Regions from separate parts of the Paenibacillus liaoningensis genome, predicted to be linked through region 3. Evidence: riboswitches for the same ligand, from Rfam matches in the RefSeq annotation. Region 3 holds a riboswitch; each other region holds the start of a gene.
The links. Region 3 has a riboswitch for cyclic di-GMP ahead of AC6B99_RS27590 (glycoside hydrolase family 26 protein). Riboswitches for the same ligand answer to the same signal wherever they lie in the genome.

Region 1 (4,212 bases), on a different contig from region 3:
ATCACTGGCACTCAGCCGTCCCATTTCGGGAAAACTTTCGGATCGATACGGAGAGATTTCTGTTATCGTACCAGCCCTTGTCATTACGATTGGCGCCTTGATTGTGCTCAGCATGTCGACCGGCTTAGGCGGTGTGCTTGTTGCGGCGATTTTATATGGCATCGGGTTTGGCTCCGCGCAGCCGTCCCTTCAAGCGGCAACGATACGTCTGGCCCATCCAGAGCGAATCGGAGTTGCCAACGCCTCGATATCGACCGCTAATGATCTTGGCATCGGGCTCGGTGCGATCGTGCTAGGCTGGGTTTCCCAGTACATGAGCTATCAGGCGTTATTCACGGTCAGCGCTTTGTCCGTTGCAATTTCCTTGCTGCTGTTCACTTTATTTGTAAAACGTTTGTTGAAAAATAATGAATAAATGGAGGAACAATCAAATGGAATATGTGAAACTCGAAAATACGGGCTTGGAAGTATCCCGAATTTGTCTGGGCTGTATGGGCTTCGGAGTAGCCGTGCAAGGAGGGCATCAATGGATTATTAATGAAGCAGACAGTCGTCCCGTTATTAAAAAAGCACTAGAGCTTGGTATCAATTTTTTTGATACAGCTAATGTATATTCAGCCGGATCAAGTGAGGCGGTTATTGGACCTGCTTTAAAGGAATATGCAAATCGGGATGAAATCGTGCTGGCTACTAAGTTGAATGGGCGCACGCAGGTCCAAACGGTGCCGGACTTTCTCGAAAGGCCATTATGAGCGAGATTGATAAAAGCCTGAAACTCTTCAGAAAGAACCTGTAACCTCACCTATTGTTGGTGCTACAAAAATATCGCATATTGAGGATGCTGCAGCTGCTCTTTCCATAAAGCTGACACCTGAAGAAATAGCCCAGAAAGATGATCTTGAAAAGAATAAGCGGATCAATGGCTGGACGCCCATTATCTTGTGAATACATATGCCGAACCTTTTAGACAATAAAGGAAAAATCGATACCACAGAAACGCGGTGATGCGTTAAACTGAATGCTTATAAAGATGGCTGTCGAGACCTTCTCGACAGCCTGATGCCGCCTAAATGGCGGCTTTTTTGTTTTAAAATTTTCATAGCGTTACGTATCAAGGAAGATAAATCTGCGCAGGATTATTTCGTTCTAGTCTATCCAAGTTTCGTCTCCTCCCATAGACTTTCATTCTCTTCATATTAATAGGACCCCTCTCCCAAAAACTTTTTGTCGAATGAAAATATAAAAAAATGTAAAAAACGTAACTATTTGCCGAACGGATTGTTTATAGATTAGGAATGGAATAAAACAAACATAAAATGGATAAAGGCATACCTATGGAAACATAGGGACGCAAAGCCATGGCCTAAGGCATCAGACGATGCTACGGTTGACAGGTTGCTGGAAAATGGGAGCAGACTGTCCAAAATCCGGGCAGTTTTTTATTTATCAAAACAAGTTATTGGGGGTAATTTGATGAAACGTTTTTATTATCCATTAACACATGCGCAAAAACGAATTTGGTATACCGAGCAGTTTTACCCCGGAACGAGTATTGCCAATTTGAGCGGTTTTCTCAAGCTTAGATCGCATGAGGGAATGGATTGCCGCAGGAAGGGAACAAAACCGTTGTCCAGCAAAATGGCAAACCAGCCGATTCAGTAGTCAAGCTGGAGGTGATTATGCCGGTAGCTGTAGCTATTAACGTATCACGAACGGTAGGCTGGTTTACCTCCCAATATCCGGTTGTGCTCGACATGAGCTATACGGACGATTTAGCCTATCAAATAAAACGGGTGAAAGAAGATTTGCGCCATATTCCCAATAAGGGAATCGGTTATGGCCTGCTGCGATATTTGGCAACTGATGAGCATAAAGCAGGGCTCACCTTCTCATTCAAACCGGAAATCAGCTTCAACTATTTGGGGCAATTCGACAGCGAGGTGCAAACAGACTTGCTTTCACCATCCGTATACGATATGGGCGCGCAAACAAGCCCGGAATCTGAAGCGCTGTATGCGCTCAGCTTAAGCGGTATGGTAAGAGGCGAACGCCTCGTTGTGTCTTGCGCCTACAATAAAAAGCAATATTTGCGAGCTACGATAGATCAGCTGATGGATCGCTTCCACCATCATTTGCTTGTATTAATTCAGTGTTGCACAGCCAAGACGGACAGAGATTTCACACCAAGCGACTTTACGGCGAGTGAATTGCAGCTCGAAGAGGTCGGAGATATTTTTGACATGCTGGCAGAGAAGTTTGGCTAAGAGAATGAATTTGCGCGCAGCTTAATTTGCTGCGGAATGGATAGAAGGAGGCCTAGCACAGGTGAACGGGATTACTTTTCAGAAGGATCAAGTACAAGATATTTATTTTTTATCGCCTATGCAAGAGGGCATGCTGTTTCACACGCTTCTGCACCCCGGACAGAGCTATTATATGGAGCAACTGGCCATTTCGGTGAAAGGCTCATTTCGCAAAGATTTGCTGGAACAAAGCATGAACGTGTTGATGGATCGGTACGATATTTTTCGTACCGTATTCCTCCACGAGAAAATCAACCGGCCGGTTCAGGTTGTATTCAAGCAGCGAGCGTTCCATGTTCAGGAAATAGATTTATGTGATCAGCCCCAAGAAGAGCAGCAGCGACAGCTTGCTGCCTTCAAGCAGCAGGATAAAATGCTGGGATTTGATCTGTCCAAAGATATTTTAATGCGGACGACCGTTTTTAAGACAGGTGAGGACACGTATGAATGGATATGGAGCTATCACCACATTATGCTGGACGGCTGGTGCTTTGGCATTATTGTAAAGGAGCTGTTTCAGATATACAGCGCCTTGCTGAATCATAAGCCATACGAGCTGCCCGTCTCGAAACCATATAAGGAATATATCAACTGGCTTGGCAAGCAGGATAAGGAGGCTTCGCTTGTCTTTTGGTCGAGCTATTTAGCTGAATTTGAGGGGCAGGAGTCTTTCGCCGAGCAGCGCAGCAGACGCAGGGAGGAAGGTTATTCGTCAGGCGAGCTTCATTTTAAGCTTGGAGAGGAAGACAGTGAGGCTTTCTCTAGACTGGCAAGAGAGCATCAGGTTACGTTAAGCACAGCGATTCAAGCCGTTTGGGCTATTCTGCTTAGCCGTTATCAGCGCAGCAGCGATGTGTTGTTTGGAGCAGTTGTATCGGGTCGTCCCGCTGAGATTAGCGGTGTGGAGAGCATGGTGGGCCTGTTTATCAACGTAATCCCAACCCGTGTTCAGATCGTACCGGATATGACCTTCAAGCAATTAATAACGGAAATGCAGAGACTCTCGGTGCAGACCGAAGCGCATCAGTACGTGCCGCTTTATAATATCCAGAGCCGAATAGGCCAGCAGACGTTAATTGATCATATTGTTGTGTTCGAGAATTATCCGCTTCAAGAGGCTGGCAAACAAAGTGAAGAGCAGAATCTGGGATTTGCGATGGATGACATTCATATTTTCGAAAAAAGCCATTATGATCTTCATTTACTCGCTGGGCCTGGCAAGGAGATGGTGATGAAGCTAGCATACAATGCCAATGTGTATGAAAGCTCCTTCATCAATCGCTTGAAGGCGCAGCTCATCCACATGATTCGCCAGCTCGTGAGGGAGTCCAATAAGCCGCTTGGTGAGCTTGGAATTGTGCCTGAGGAAGAAGCACATCGCTTATTCGCTTTTAACCGTCTGGATGGCCGGGACGGGGAAATGGCAGCAGCAAGCAATATGACGCTTGCTCAGCGATTCGAATGGCAGGTGGAGAATACGCCGGAACATCTTGCCCTTTCTGCTCCAGATGGATTATTTACTTATGCTGAGCTGAACGCTCGTGCAAATAAGCTCGCTTACGTGCTTCGCGGCAGAGGAGTTAACGACGGGACTATCGTTGGTCTGCTCGTTCACCGCTCATCAGATATGATTGCAGCTATATTAGCCGTTCTTAAGGCTGAGGCGGCGTACGTCCCGATCGATCCTGCGTACCCAGAGCAGCGAATCAGCTACATGCTGGAGGATAGCGGAGCGAAGCTGCTGCTCACGCAGTATTCGTTGACAAGCGTTATCGAGAAAGTAGAGTATCAAGGAACCCTTCTGTACCTCGATGAACCAGAGCTGTATAATGAAGCTGCCGCCAGCAATTTGGACACTGAGGATGCGCCAATAAACACATTAGCGACGACTCCCGGAGGCTTGGACAGG
Region 2 (4,212 bases), on a different contig from region 3:
GCGGCTGGACTCCCATGTGAAGGATAAAGGGCAGGCCGTGCAGCAAGTGATAAAAACGAATGAGGAGCAGCACCTGATTTTGCAGCTGCTGGGGCAGTTTAGTGTCGAATTTTCTGGAAAAAAGGATGCAGCCATACGTTGGCGTACGACAAAGGCGCAGGAGCTGTTTCTGTATTTGCTCCAGCATCGCGAACAGCTGGTAAGGAAATCGCTATTAATCGATTTGCTATGGCCCGATAATGGGACGGAGAAAGTATATGCCCAGCTGTATACGACGGTGTACCATATTAGGAAAACGCTTGATCAGTTTGGAAAGTGTTTTCACATCGCCAATACAACAGAAGGATACATATTGACACTTAATCAGGTTGTGCTGGATGTGGAGGAATGGGAGAGAGGAATTGCTGCTGCACCGCCGCTAGCGGCGGCAACCCTTGCGGAATACGAGGAGGCTATGAATCTTTATCGAGGCGATTATTTAAAGGATTATGATTATTGGTGGGCGGAGAGCGAACGCCAGCGCCTGAAGCGCCTGTGGCTGAATACTTCCTATCGCTTGGAAGCTTGGCATGTCGAGCATGGCCAGCTGGATAAAGCGATTGCCGGATATATTCGAATTATCGAGGAGCATGCGCAGGCGGAAGAGGCTTATTTTGCCTTAATGCAGCTGTATGCGTCTAAAGGGAATCATCTTATGGTTAATCAGCAGTACAATGCTTTAACCGCCGCGCTGATGGAGGAATTGAACGAGCAGCCAAGCGCATACATTACAGAATGGTACAAAGATTGGAAAAGCGGCGTTAATGGTTTGTAGACTGGTGAAGGAAACAAAATGGTAAATAATTGGAGGGGCAAGCGAGTGCTATTGACTTTTTAAACCATAGCCCTCATAAATAGCTCTCCAATCCAATGGCCGTGCCATTCTTCTTTCTACTTGCTCGAGAGGCTTAAAACCATACTTGGCATATAAAGTCTGAGCATCTTTTGTACCTAGATTAAAGCTTGTTCCTTTTAGTTTGGGGTGCTCCAATATGGTTTCTAATAGCCACTTGCTAAGTCCTATACCTCGAAACTCGGGTATAACAAATACATCCCCTAACCAGGAAAAGCGGACAAGGTCGGTGACAACTCGCGCAAAACCAACTAGCTTCGCTTGTTCCTTAAGCGGATTCCCCTGATAAATGCCGTAGCACAAAATGGAGTGTTCAATGGCTGCTTGTACAAGTTCTTTGTCAATTCCGTTTGCCCAATAAGATTCCTCGTTTAGAAATTTATAAATCGTTTCAATATCCAAATAAGCTTTATTTGTGCTAATTGTAAATCCGTCGCTTCTAGTCCAAAGTTTTTGTTCTTCCAAAGGGCTGCAGTCCTTTCTGAGTATTCCTTTGAATTATCATACTGTTGAAGGAATAAAAATTCAATATTCTATGCGGCCTATTATTTTGTAAGTTTTGCGAGATTAAACAGAGATTTTGTCGAGAAATTGTAGAGTTGCCCTATTTATAATGGAGGAGTAGGTGAAAATGGAGACGGACAAGCTTTACGAGCTTCATTTTCAAAAAAATAGCATGTCCAAAGGAATGGTTGAAGAAGATGATGATAACCGAGAAGCGGCAAATGAATGTCATTCGCCATTTTCGCTATCCTGAGCTGGCTTGCTGTATAAGCGAGGGAGCCCAGCACCTACGACAGCTGAATTTGAATCAAATGACCGATTACACCATCGTTCGTGGCTTTTATACCCATCATAGAGGTCATTTTATTGGCATTACAGCTACTTCTGAGGGGCCTTTGTTTTTTTATGACAAGCAGTATTTTCAGCTTTCGGAAGGGGAATTTATGATTACTCTGGAGCATGATGATAAGCGGAACACGTTTTCTTTTTGGTGGGACGGGGTGGAAATATGCCGCCTGAACTACCAGCGTCAGCTTTATCGGTACAATGAGGGAATCGTAGATGATGGTATTCGTGATTTTTTTGCGTGGCTTTATTTGTCGACAGGACCAAGGAAGTTTTGGAGATTCCAAAAGTTTTACACGGTCAAAAGCAGCTAAACGCTGTTTCGGGTATCGGAATTTTATCAACCGACATAGGATTGATAAAACGCATGATGGAGTTGAAGCGAGATGGGCGCAGAACATTTGAAAGAATTTCAAAGCTTGAAGCACGAAGATGAAATGCGGTATATGCTCCTGCTTAGAGACGTAAAGGGCATGCTTAAAGAGCGGAAGGAAGAGCCTTTTATGAAACGGTTAAAGCGGAGATGGATGAAGAAAAACCAGAAAATACAAGCCTCAGCCTGGAAATAAAAAAGATTTAACGTATTGTTTATTGCAAATAATGGGTATATACTAGAGATAATCATAGTTTAATATAAGGTAGTTTTTCTACCTAACACGACTTACAAAACTTTACACGATAACGGCAAACCTGTCGAAAGGCAGGGACGCAAAGCTAAAGGGCCTTCTCTATTATTAGATGGCAGCCTAGCCACCGAAGGGAGTTTTTTTTATGCGCAAAAGTTTAACGGTTATGATTTTGCTGGCGTTGATTCTGTCCGTGTTCCCTCAAGCAACTGCTCAAGTGGCAGCGGCAGCTGGGACAAGCTGGCTCGACGAATCCAATGTGGATAAAGGAAGCATCGGCATTCGTTATGAGGTCAAGTCAGGCGTAGATACAAGGCTGGTTGTAGCCAAAGACGGCAAAAATTATACGTATGCGCTCCGGACAAACCAGACAGAAGAATGGTTTGCGCTTCAACTGGGCAATGGAGATTATACGATTTCATTATTGGAAAACGTAAGTGGTACCAAAAAATATAGAGCAGTTCATACAGGCAAAGTTACCTTGAATTTGAGTGACAGCAGCCTCGTCTATTTGAACTCCATACAAAATATTGATTGGAGCAGCAACAGCAAAGCGGTTAAGAAAGCATTGGAACTGACTAAGGGAGCAAAGACGGATACCGAGAAGGTAACGGCGGTTTACAATTATATTGTAGCGAATATTTCTTACGATCATCAGCTTGCGGCTAAGGTGACCAACGATTATTTGCCTCAAATCGATCGTACCTTTAGTTCGCAGAAAGATATTTGCTACGGCTACGCTGCATTAATGGCAGGCATGCTTCGCAGCTTGGACATTCCGGCCAAGATGGTGACGGGCAAAGCGTCTGATGTATCAAATTATCACGCTTGGAATGAAGTATATTTGGACGGCAAATGGATCACGATCGATACGACGCTTGATGCTGGCCTGAAGAACAGCAAGAAAGCGGGCAAAATGATTAAAGACAGCTCGCGTTATACGGCTGCTAAAGTTTATTAAACGGAAATAAACACATATAACTCAATAGGTACACACAGAAGCTTCGTCTATCCTTCATCGGATGGACGAAGCTTTTTTGCAGTTATTTAGCTGACGGATAAAGGGGAGGCTTGTAAAGTTTTTGTACAGTTGGGCTGGATATAATTTTCTTATTTGAATACAAGGAGGAAGAGGATGGAAAATGACGTGGTATTCGTAAGGTAATGTTTATGTACTAGGCATTATCGGTATTCACAACAAGAGAGAAACTAGAGGAGATAGAGAAAAAGAGAGGATTGATGAGATGCCCGCAAGTAGACAGAGAGCGATCAGGCACAAGATTTCCTGGATCATGCTGCTCGTTTTGCTGCTGCAAGCTGCATTACAGCCATTCGCAGCACCGGCACAGGCAGCAGGACCGATTACAGGGCTGACTTTTACAAAGACAGCCAGTGTGAGCACTGTTAATGTAGGAGATACCTTCAAGTATACGATCTTGTATCAGGCAGATGGAGCAACTCATGTCGGTAAGAATGTAACGATTGTTGATACAGTACCGGCACAATTTGAAATTGTAGATGGCTGGGAGGATGGAGGCTGGGATACGAAAAATGGCCAAACTCTAACCGTCAATGCACATCCATTGCCTTCCGGTACTTCGGTGAAGCTGGAAATTCCCGTGAAAGCGAAGCCGACTGGCTCAAGCTCGGTTGTGCCTACGACGAATACGGCGACGATTACACTCGTTGATTCAGCGGAAAGTACAACGGCATCGGCGAATGTAACGATTAACGCGGACCCGAATCCGGTAGCTACACCGACGCCTACAGCAACACCGACGGCGACGCCAACTGCTTCGACCTACGACAAGTGGTGGGCTTATAAAAGCCAAGCTACGGGATTTG
Region 3 (4,212 bases):
AAGATGCAGTTGCTGCCCACATAAATAACAGCGTTAAAACGGTCTCTTCCAGATTGAATAAGCCGCATAAACATATCTTGCTCGTTCGGAATGTTGCGCCCTTGGTAATAGTTGTATTGGAAAATATCTTCGTTGTAAAAAACTTGGGGCGTTTGTACGTAAGCAAGCTTCTCATTCTCTGCAAAAAATCCTACCGTTCGCTGTAAAAAATCCGGTTTTGGCATCATATCGGCATCTAAAGTAAGGAGCAAATCGCCCTTCATCTTCGTCAGCGCATGATTCAAATTACCCGCTTTAGCATGTTCATTTCCGGGACGATCGAGATAATGAACGCCTAAACCTTCGGCTAATTCTCTCATTTCCGCTCGCTTTCCATCATCACACACCCAAATGTTTAACAGATTTTCCGGATAATTCAAGTTTTTACAAGCAAGTATGGTTTTTCTAACCAAGGATGGCGGTTCATTGTAGGTAGCGATCGTAACATCCACAGAATAAAGGTTGTCAGGTAATGGCGCAGGCTTTCTTTCAGTGGGTTTTAGCAGAAGAATGTGGAATAAAACGGATTGAAAAATAGAAATGATTTCAAAAAATAGTAACAACGATCCAAAAATTAATGACCAGCCAGATGGGAGTGTTTGTACAAGTCTCCATACTAGATACACGATCATGATAGCAATGGATAGCGTTGTTAATATGTACCTAGCTTTTGTTTTCAAATAACCCCAATCCTTTGCGCTCTATTTATTCGCCATAATTCCATTCCTTTTCTGACTAATCTACAACATGGATTGACTATACTGTCTAATTTCGCTGTCGATATTTGTTAAATCGGCCGGAAATATGATATTTTTGGCGGCTAAGGCTCAAATTCAAAGTTATCTTATCACAATCCTTGCCCCTTTAAAAGTTAATTTTTCTTCTTAACATTGTAATCTTATTGGCAAAAGTGTAGAAAAAAAGCGAAAAAACTCTAATTTTACGCGGTTTACGCGAAATTAGAGTTTTCTCAGAATACCTATTTAGTATTATATCAGCCAGTGTTTGATAGAGTTGAGACCAGGACTTGACGACTAGCCCAGTCTAATCTATTAAAGCGTTTTTTGCAGCGTTTGGTAAGCGCTCAGGCTATCAGCCGACGAATCGATATGCCAGTCCAGCTCTTTGTTCTCGTTGAACCAGATCAAGCCTTTAATTTGGCTGTACGCTGGCGATTGCACTTGATTCATCGCATCAATAACCCATTCGTTTTTGCTGCCGCCGCTTTCTGTTGTGCCAGTTTCAGCGATAATGATCGGCTTGCTCGAAATGCTTGTCAGCGCTTGGTACGAAGCGTAGAATACGTCGTTAAAGCTTCTCCACGAGCTCCACGATTCTTTCGTTCCAAAGTTGTAGCCATCGATCGAAAGCAGGTCTACGTAAGCATCGCCTGGGTACATAGCTGTAAACGATGCGTTTTTGCCAACATTTTCAGCGTTTACGTTGTACATGAATTTTACATTCGTTGCGCCTTGCTCTCTGAAAATCGTAACGACACGTTGGAATGCCGCTTTGTAAGTCTCGTTTGTGTTAACTGTGCTGTCGCCAACGCCCCAGCCGTACCAGTTGCCATTGCCTTCGTGGAAAATGCGAAGCCAAATTTCAGGGTTTTTGTTAGCTGCTTGCCAGTTAACCAGTTGTTTTGCCGTTTGTTTCAGGTAAGCGTCTACTACGCCTCTATTAATATCAGCAGTCGAATATTCTTTGTAATTTTTATTTTTAAACTCAAGGGTAAGTAGGTTAATCGAACCATTATTATTTACATAGTCCATAAAGCCCTTCCATTCATTAATCCCTTGGTTCGAGTTGACAAAAGTATGTACAACATCTTGGTGTCCACCGATTAGTTGCTCGTAGGCAGCGATGTTGTTCAAGCTTTGGTTCGGCCAAGTGCCGATCCATGCTCCGTTGTAAAAGTTGGTTTGCGCGCTAGCAGGGAGTGCCCAGAGTAATGTCGAAGCGAGCATAAGGAGTGTAAGAGCGAATTTTGTAGTTTTCATAGTAAGTTCCTCCCCCGAGCGAATGATGGTCGTGGTCCGAAGAACACGCCGCACCTTCATCAGGCAAAGGAGGCTATGTCGGGCTTCGGCAGCTGGCGAGCATATCCTGTTAAAGGATGAAGCCCCTATAGCTTTGCGCACATCAGGTTTCCCTGAGTTTGCCTTTTCGTGTAAGCAATAAAAAAAAGATAGTCCCTGCTCCCGAAAGAACAAAGTCTACCTTGATTAATAAAGGAAGAATCGATGTTGAATTCGGTAGCTGGCGAGCATATTCCGTTAGGAATGAAGCCCCTGTAGCTTTGCGCACATCAGGTTTCCCTGAGTTTGCCTTTTCGTTAAACGATCTAGGTATAAAGTACGAGCTAAAGTAATATGGTGCTATTGTACACCTTAAGCGCAAATTTCGTCAATTTATTTTTTCATAAATTTATACAACGAAAAAATATCCATTAAAGTAGCAAATCGCATACACAATATGAAGCAGGAAAAACATCATGAAATAAAACATTTGCAGCGCCTTATTATTTTTCAGCACATCCGCAAAATAAATGTAGAAGGGGAACGCAACCATGACATAACGTGGAATGCTCTGCAAAAATTCGGCGCTGGCGAACGGAATGAGCATAAGCAGCAATCCATAGGCAAAAAACAGCCATTCATGAGCATTACGGCGAATATCTTTCCAGCGCATAATAAGAAAGGCAGCAAAAATGACGAGGACGGCATTCGCGATAATAAAGGCAAGCAGGCCATTTTCCCAGCCGCCATTTCCTGAGAAATAAGGCTTTTGGATAAAATGAATATAGTTCGAGAACGGAGCAACCGTCTTGCGATACCAGTTGATGCTTTGCTCGGTAATCGGAGCCAGCAAATCGCCAGTAAGCCATTTCATGTACAACAGATAACCGGCTAGCGGCAGCGCCGAAATGATTGCATAGCCTAAATACTTCGTGTCCTTCCACTTGAAACGGTACAGCCTGTGTTCGATCAACAGCGTACCCACAACGAAAAACAAGTTGACGAAGCCCAAATTGCGCGTCACAGCGGACAAGCCCCCGAACAGAAACGCGAGAAAATATCGTTTTTGCATCGCATAATAGACGGTCATTAGCGACAGCATGAGGAACAGGCTCTCTGTATAAGGCACGGCATAGAAGATGGCGGTCGGAAAAATGAGCAGCAGCAGCACCGCGACTTGGGCGTGCTCCTGTTTCAGTCCTCTTTTTAAACAAATGCCATAAAAATAAAAAAGTGATACGAGCAAAAACAAATTCGATAAAACCGATCCCACGACTGTCGCATCGTATTTAGAAATAGACTCCACCAAAAAGACTAACAAAGGGTATAAAGGGAAAAACACCCAATTTGCACTAGGATGCGATTCGTTGATGTTATACGTATCATAGCCATTTTCGGCAATTCCCAAGTACCATACGCTGTCAAATTTCCTTAGATCCTCGAAGCTCGGCTTCTTCAGCTGTGAAATATCCGTCTGGATCGAGAGCTGGCTCGATGTGAAATCATGCCCCTGCACGACCGTATAGTCCGGCGGAATTTGATAGTTCGGAAACAGATTCATGCCGAGAAAGCCTGCAAAATAAAGCAATATTCTCGTAATGACAAACAAGGAGAGCAGGAAGATCAAAACTTGCGTATTCGATTTTGCTTTAAGCAGCAGCGATTCCATTCGTCACCTCGTCTCTTGTAATTGCTGCGATTTCGTTTCCGCTGGCACAACGTTATGCAGCACGGTTTCCACGAAGTATTTCGGGCGTTTCTTCGTTTCAATGTAAATTTTGCCGATATATTCGCCAATTAGTCCAATGCACAGCAGCTGAATGCCGCCAATGAACCAAATCGAAAGAATCATCGAGCTCCAGCCGGATACCGTGTTTCCCTGCAAATGCCTGACGAATACATAAAGGGCGAACACGAGGCTCATGACCGACATAAAAAAGCCGACAACCGACACTGCGCGGATAGGAGATACGCTAAAGGAGGTAATGCCCTCCCATGCGAAGATAAGCATTTTTTTCAACGGGTATTTCGATTCGCCGGCGGTTCGCTCCAGACGATCGTAGTACACACTGTCGGATTTGAAGCCGATGGTAGGAATAATGCCACGCAGGAATAGATTGACCTCCTGGTACTCCTCCAGCTTATCAACGATCTT
Region 4 (4,212 bases), on a different contig from region 3:
CCAGAAGCAGGAGCAGGAGCAGGCGGGACAGTGCGCAAAGCGGAGCGCAGCAAGGAGAAGCGGCACTTCGGCAGAGGAGCAGAGCCGAAGCAGCCTGATAAAAGCGGCGAGGAGCGTTTCTACGAGCAGGTGCTGTTCATCCGCTCCTGGAAGGACAGCGTGCCGGATGGCAGCTTTTTGTTCCGCAGGGGATTCCAGAAGAAAAGGCTTGCTAAGCGCGGCCAAGCCTATTACCAGGAGTACATGGGGGAAACGCTCAGAGGCGAATGGACGCACTGGCTGTCCATCGTGCCCGCGCCGTTATTTTTCATCTGGAACGAGCCTTTGTATGGCTATTTAATGGTAGGCTACGCGCTGGCGGCCAATTTGCCGTTTATAGCGATTTTGCGATATAACCGGCTGCGGCTCAGGCGAATTTGCGGATCGAGCCGTCTATGACGGGCATTTATAGAAAGCTGATTCTAGCATGGGAAGGAAGAGACTATAAATGAAGACCAGGCATGTTGCTGTTGTAGGCGCCGGACCGGGAGGACTTGCTGCCGCTATGCTGCTGCGCCGCTATTTTCGCCATCCCAACACACTGGCCTTGTTTGGACGTTATGCGACCTATGTCGGATCAGCTCCTGATCGGGCGCCAGCAATCTTCGCGATGCTGCCGCATGTCGAGACAGAGCTTGGCGTTTTTGGTGTTCGAGGCGGCACCTACAGCATCGTTGAAGGTCTGCGCCAGCTTGCGGAGGAAATGGGGGCGGAAATACGCACCTCGGTGCGTGTGCAGTGCATTGCTGCAAAAGGCGGCGGCGTAAGCGGAGTAGAGACGGAATGCGGTTTTGTGCCAGCCGATCTGGTGCTCGCGAACGGAGATGTGCTGTCCGTATGCCGCGATTTGCTCGGCGAGCAGCTGCGGCCTGCCATGACGAATCGCCATATTTCAACTTACGAGCCTTCTCTGTCCGGCTTTGTCACTCTTGCAGGCATACGCAGACGTTACGATAAGCTGCTGCATCATACTGTATTTTATCCGGAAAGGTATGGGGAGGAATTTTCGGCGATTTTCGCGCGCCGCGAGGCTCCTGCCGATCCTGCGATTTATGTATGCTGTTCCGCCTATATGGAACAGGAACTGGCGCCGGAAGGAGGCAGCAACCTGTTTATTTTGGCGAATGCCCCGTATACGTCGGACGCTTGGAGCTGGGAGCGGGAGGCGGAGCGCTATCAGGGCCGTCTGATGAAGCAGCTGGCTGGCTTGGAGGGACTGGATCGGGAAGCAGAGCAGCTTGCTTTGTATACACCGGAGGATTTGGAGCGGGATACGTCGGCATTTCGCGGCGCCATCTATGGCATTTCCTCGAATTCAGCAAAGCAGACGTTTTTGCGGCCGTCCAATCGTGCGGATTTGCGCGGACTATGGTTTGCGGGCGGAACGACCCATCCCGGCGGGGGAACGCCGATGGTTGCCATGTCAGGGCTGCTCACCGCAGAGGCGATGATTCGGCAGCATCATTAATGAATCTATTGGGGCAAAAGAAAAGCCGCGCTTAGCGGGGGCAGCAAAACTTCCAGCTAAGCGCGGTTTATTTTTAATGAAAAAAATAAAAAACCCTTCTAAGTTAGAGGGCCTGCTTGAAACAACTTATAAAATATCGGGACGACACGATTTGAACATGCGACCCCCTGGTCCCAAACCAGGTGCTCTACCAAGCTGAGCTACGTCCCGGGAAAAAAATGGTGCCGTCGAGAGGACTTGAACCCCCAACCTACTGATTACAAGTCAGTTGCTCTACCAATTGAGCTACAACGGCGCGGTTATGTATCGGACACAAGATGTATTATGCCACAGAACTTTAGGAGGATGCAATACCTTTTTTAAATTTTTTTGAAAAAAATTCGGGCAGCGTTCAAATGCCCGAATTGGCCTATTTTTTAACTTTAAAATGAACGACTGCGCTGTACAGCATTTTCCCGCGATCGGGATGAAACACCGCATGATGACTAATCGCATGAACTTGTAATAGCAGTGCTTTATTCGCTTCAATTTGCTGGTCAATGTGCTTTTCGAGCGTACGTAAGTCAAAAGCCTCAAAAAATTCGATTTTATCCTCAATTAAATCTAGTCGAAAATCCATCTTGTCCCCCCTAAAATCTCATTAATAGCTAGCATTCGCTAATATTATAACGTTGTTAGGCACTAGTTTCAAAGTATCATGTCAGATAATCTCGCTTTTTATAATTTACAAAAAGGTTTTCCTAAATTATACTTTAAAAGTGTCGAAATAAATAGAAAATTACATACTGAAAAAGGCAAACTTATTGAAAGATAGGGGCGCAAAGTTATGGGCCTAAGGTATTGAACTATGGCAGCCAAACCACCGGTACAGGACTATAGGCTGATTCAGCTGTTCAATTCGTCGCGGTGATTGGATAGCTTTTGTTTTTTCAGTGTAATAGGAGAGATGGAGAGAAAATGATGATTAACCGATTGAGAGAGGCAAAATGGTTAAAATGGACATCAAGGATTTCTGATTTCTTGAAGAAACAAAAGGTTACAACGAAGCTGTTGTTTATCACTTCATTAATCACCTTGTTCAACGTCGTCGCTGGCGGGTGGATTTTTATGCAAAATGCTTCGGTTAGAAGTGCAGTGAAAGCTTCAAATGAGCTTCAGGAGGCCAAAAAAGAATATCAAGGGATATCGGATTCGATGCTGCGCACGCTGCTTTCGATGATTGATGCCGTAGAAAACGGCAGCACCGGCGACGATGGAATCAACTTGGCACTTAAGTCGATGCCCGAGCGGGTAGAAAAATTGAAGGTTACACTAGCGTACCTGGATGAAAAATATCCTCACGGGGATAACGGCACCGCCTATTCGAACCAAGGCAATGTGTTTGGCCTTGCACTGGAGCAGCTTAATAAAGAAAACGGCAATCACAGCCTGCTAACCATTGAAGACCGCTCCGCCAAGGTCAAACAGCTTGTCAGTACATATACGATTGTTCTCAGCTTTGCGAATGAAACGGTAGAAAATTGGCTCGAAGTGGATACGGTCGCTACACAGGAGACATTAAATAAAAGTATTGCAGCTGCCAATACGATTATTATCATCAATATTGTTTTGCTGGCAGTACTGCCGTTCCTCATGTCGTATTCGTTAAGCCGGAATGTAAAAAAAGGCATCGTTGGTTTAATGAAGCGTATTACCGCTTATCAAAATAACGATTTCACCTATGATGAGAAGCTGGATCGCCAAGATGAATTTGGTCAAATTGACCGCTCGCTGGCGCAAATGGGAAGTGAGCTTCGTGACACCCTTCGTTCGACTATGGATGTAAGCACGGTTGTTCTGCAAGCCTCGCGCAATATGGGCGATATGATTGTTCGCAATCAGAACGCTTCCGAGCAGGTGAAGGAAGAGATTGGCAACGGCAAAACGATTTTGATGACCCAGTATGATGATGCAACTTCGATCTCGGCCGTAACGGAGCAAATATCGGCAAGCTCGCAGCAAATTGCGGCTTCAACCGAATATATTAATCGCGACATGAAAGAAATGAGAGAGTCATCGCGTATAGGCTCCACCGATATGAAGGGCGTTGTGCAGATGGTGAATCAGACGGTGCAGCAATTTGCCCGAGTTACCGAGTCCTTCGACCGAATCAATGAGCGCTACAATAATGTAACGAAGTTTTTGGGCGGCATTCAGGATTTGAACACACAGACGAATTTATTGTCGCTGAATGCTTCGATTGAATCGGCGCGTGCAGGCGAGCATGGCAGAGGCTTTGCTGTAGTAGCGGAGGAAATTCGCAAGCTGTCGAGCCAGACCGATATCATTTCCAAAGATATTACGAAGGAGCTTAAGCTTATTCAGAACGATTTTGCCGACAGCAGCCAAAGCTTGAGCAGCTTCTCGGAAGTGATAGAAACGACGAAGCAGGCATCGGTGACGGCTAGCGAAATGTTTAATGGTCTGGAAAATCAAAGCAGCGTATTGTCCGAGCAAATGGGCGAAATTTCTGTCGGCATTGATGAAATTACAAAAGGCATTACCGATATTGTTGGCTCAGTAGACAAGCTGCTGCAAACCTCCTCCGAGGTAAATGGCAAAATGGAGCAGATGAGCGGTATGTCCGAAGATCAATTCGAGGTATCGATTCAGCTTCAAGAGCTGGCTGAGAAACTGCAGGGCTCTTCCACTAATTTGCGTGAAAA

Region 1: another riboswitch for cyclic di-GMP. It lies ahead of AC6B99_RS11890 (condensation domain-containing protein); the one in region 3 lies ahead of AC6B99_RS27590 (glycoside hydrolase family 26 protein).
Region 2: another riboswitch for cyclic di-GMP. It lies ahead of AC6B99_RS21195 (transglutaminase-like domain-containing protein); the one in region 3 lies ahead of AC6B99_RS27590 (glycoside hydrolase family 26 protein).
Region 4: another riboswitch for cyclic di-GMP. It lies ahead of AC6B99_RS24960 (methyl-accepting chemotaxis protein); the one in region 3 lies ahead of AC6B99_RS27590 (glycoside hydrolase family 26 protein).

The regions. Positions count from the first base shown of each region.
Region 1 covers NZ_JCAALU010000007.1:149,719-153,930, forward strand. Annotated here, with positions in the region: gene AC6B99_RS11875 (MFS transporter) at 1-415, shown strand, start outside; partial or broken gene AC6B99_RS11880 (aldo/keto reductase) at 432-775, shown strand; partial or broken gene AC6B99_RS11885 (transposase) at 826-963, opposite strand; cyclic di-GMP riboswitch class I at 1,316-1,403, shown strand; gene AC6B99_RS11890 (condensation domain-containing protein) at 1,602-2,264, shown strand; gene AC6B99_RS11895 (non-ribosomal peptide synthetase) at 2,326-4,212, shown strand, end outside.
Region 2 covers NZ_JCAALU010000013.1:204,469-208,680, forward strand. Annotated here, with positions in the region: gene AC6B99_RS21180 (response regulator) at 1-814, shown strand, start outside; gene AC6B99_RS21185 (GNAT family N-acetyltransferase) at 863-1,357, opposite strand; gene AC6B99_RS21190 (hypothetical protein) at 1,594-2,055, shown strand; cyclic di-GMP riboswitch class I at 2,415-2,499, shown strand; gene AC6B99_RS21195 (transglutaminase-like domain-containing protein) at 2,513-3,328, shown strand; gene AC6B99_RS21200 (SdrD B-like domain-containing protein) at 3,612-4,212, shown strand, end outside.
Region 3 covers NZ_JCAALU010000020.1:113,039-117,250, reverse strand. Annotated here, with positions in the region: gene AC6B99_RS27595 (glycosyltransferase) at 1-671, opposite strand, end outside; gene AC6B99_RS27590 (glycoside hydrolase family 26 protein) at 1,092-2,039, opposite strand; cyclic di-GMP riboswitch class I at 2,124-2,212, opposite strand; cyclic di-GMP riboswitch class I at 2,291-2,378, opposite strand; gene AC6B99_RS27585 (mannosyltransferase family protein) at 2,467-3,726, opposite strand; gene AC6B99_RS27580 (glycosyltransferase family 2 protein) at 3,730-4,212, opposite strand, start outside.
Region 4 covers NZ_JCAALU010000017.1:4,624-8,835, forward strand. Annotated here, with positions in the region: gene AC6B99_RS24935 (glycosyl-4,4'-diaponeurosporenoate acyltransferase CrtO family protein) at 1-438, shown strand, start outside; gene AC6B99_RS24940 (phytoene desaturase family protein) at 488-1,507, shown strand; tRNA gene AC6B99_RS24945 (tRNA-Pro) at 1,644-1,717, opposite strand; tRNA gene AC6B99_RS24950 (tRNA-Thr) at 1,727-1,802, opposite strand; gene AC6B99_RS24955 (YrzA family protein) at 1,917-2,126, opposite strand; cyclic di-GMP riboswitch class I at 2,291-2,374, shown strand; gene AC6B99_RS24960 (methyl-accepting chemotaxis protein) at 2,528-4,212, shown strand, end outside.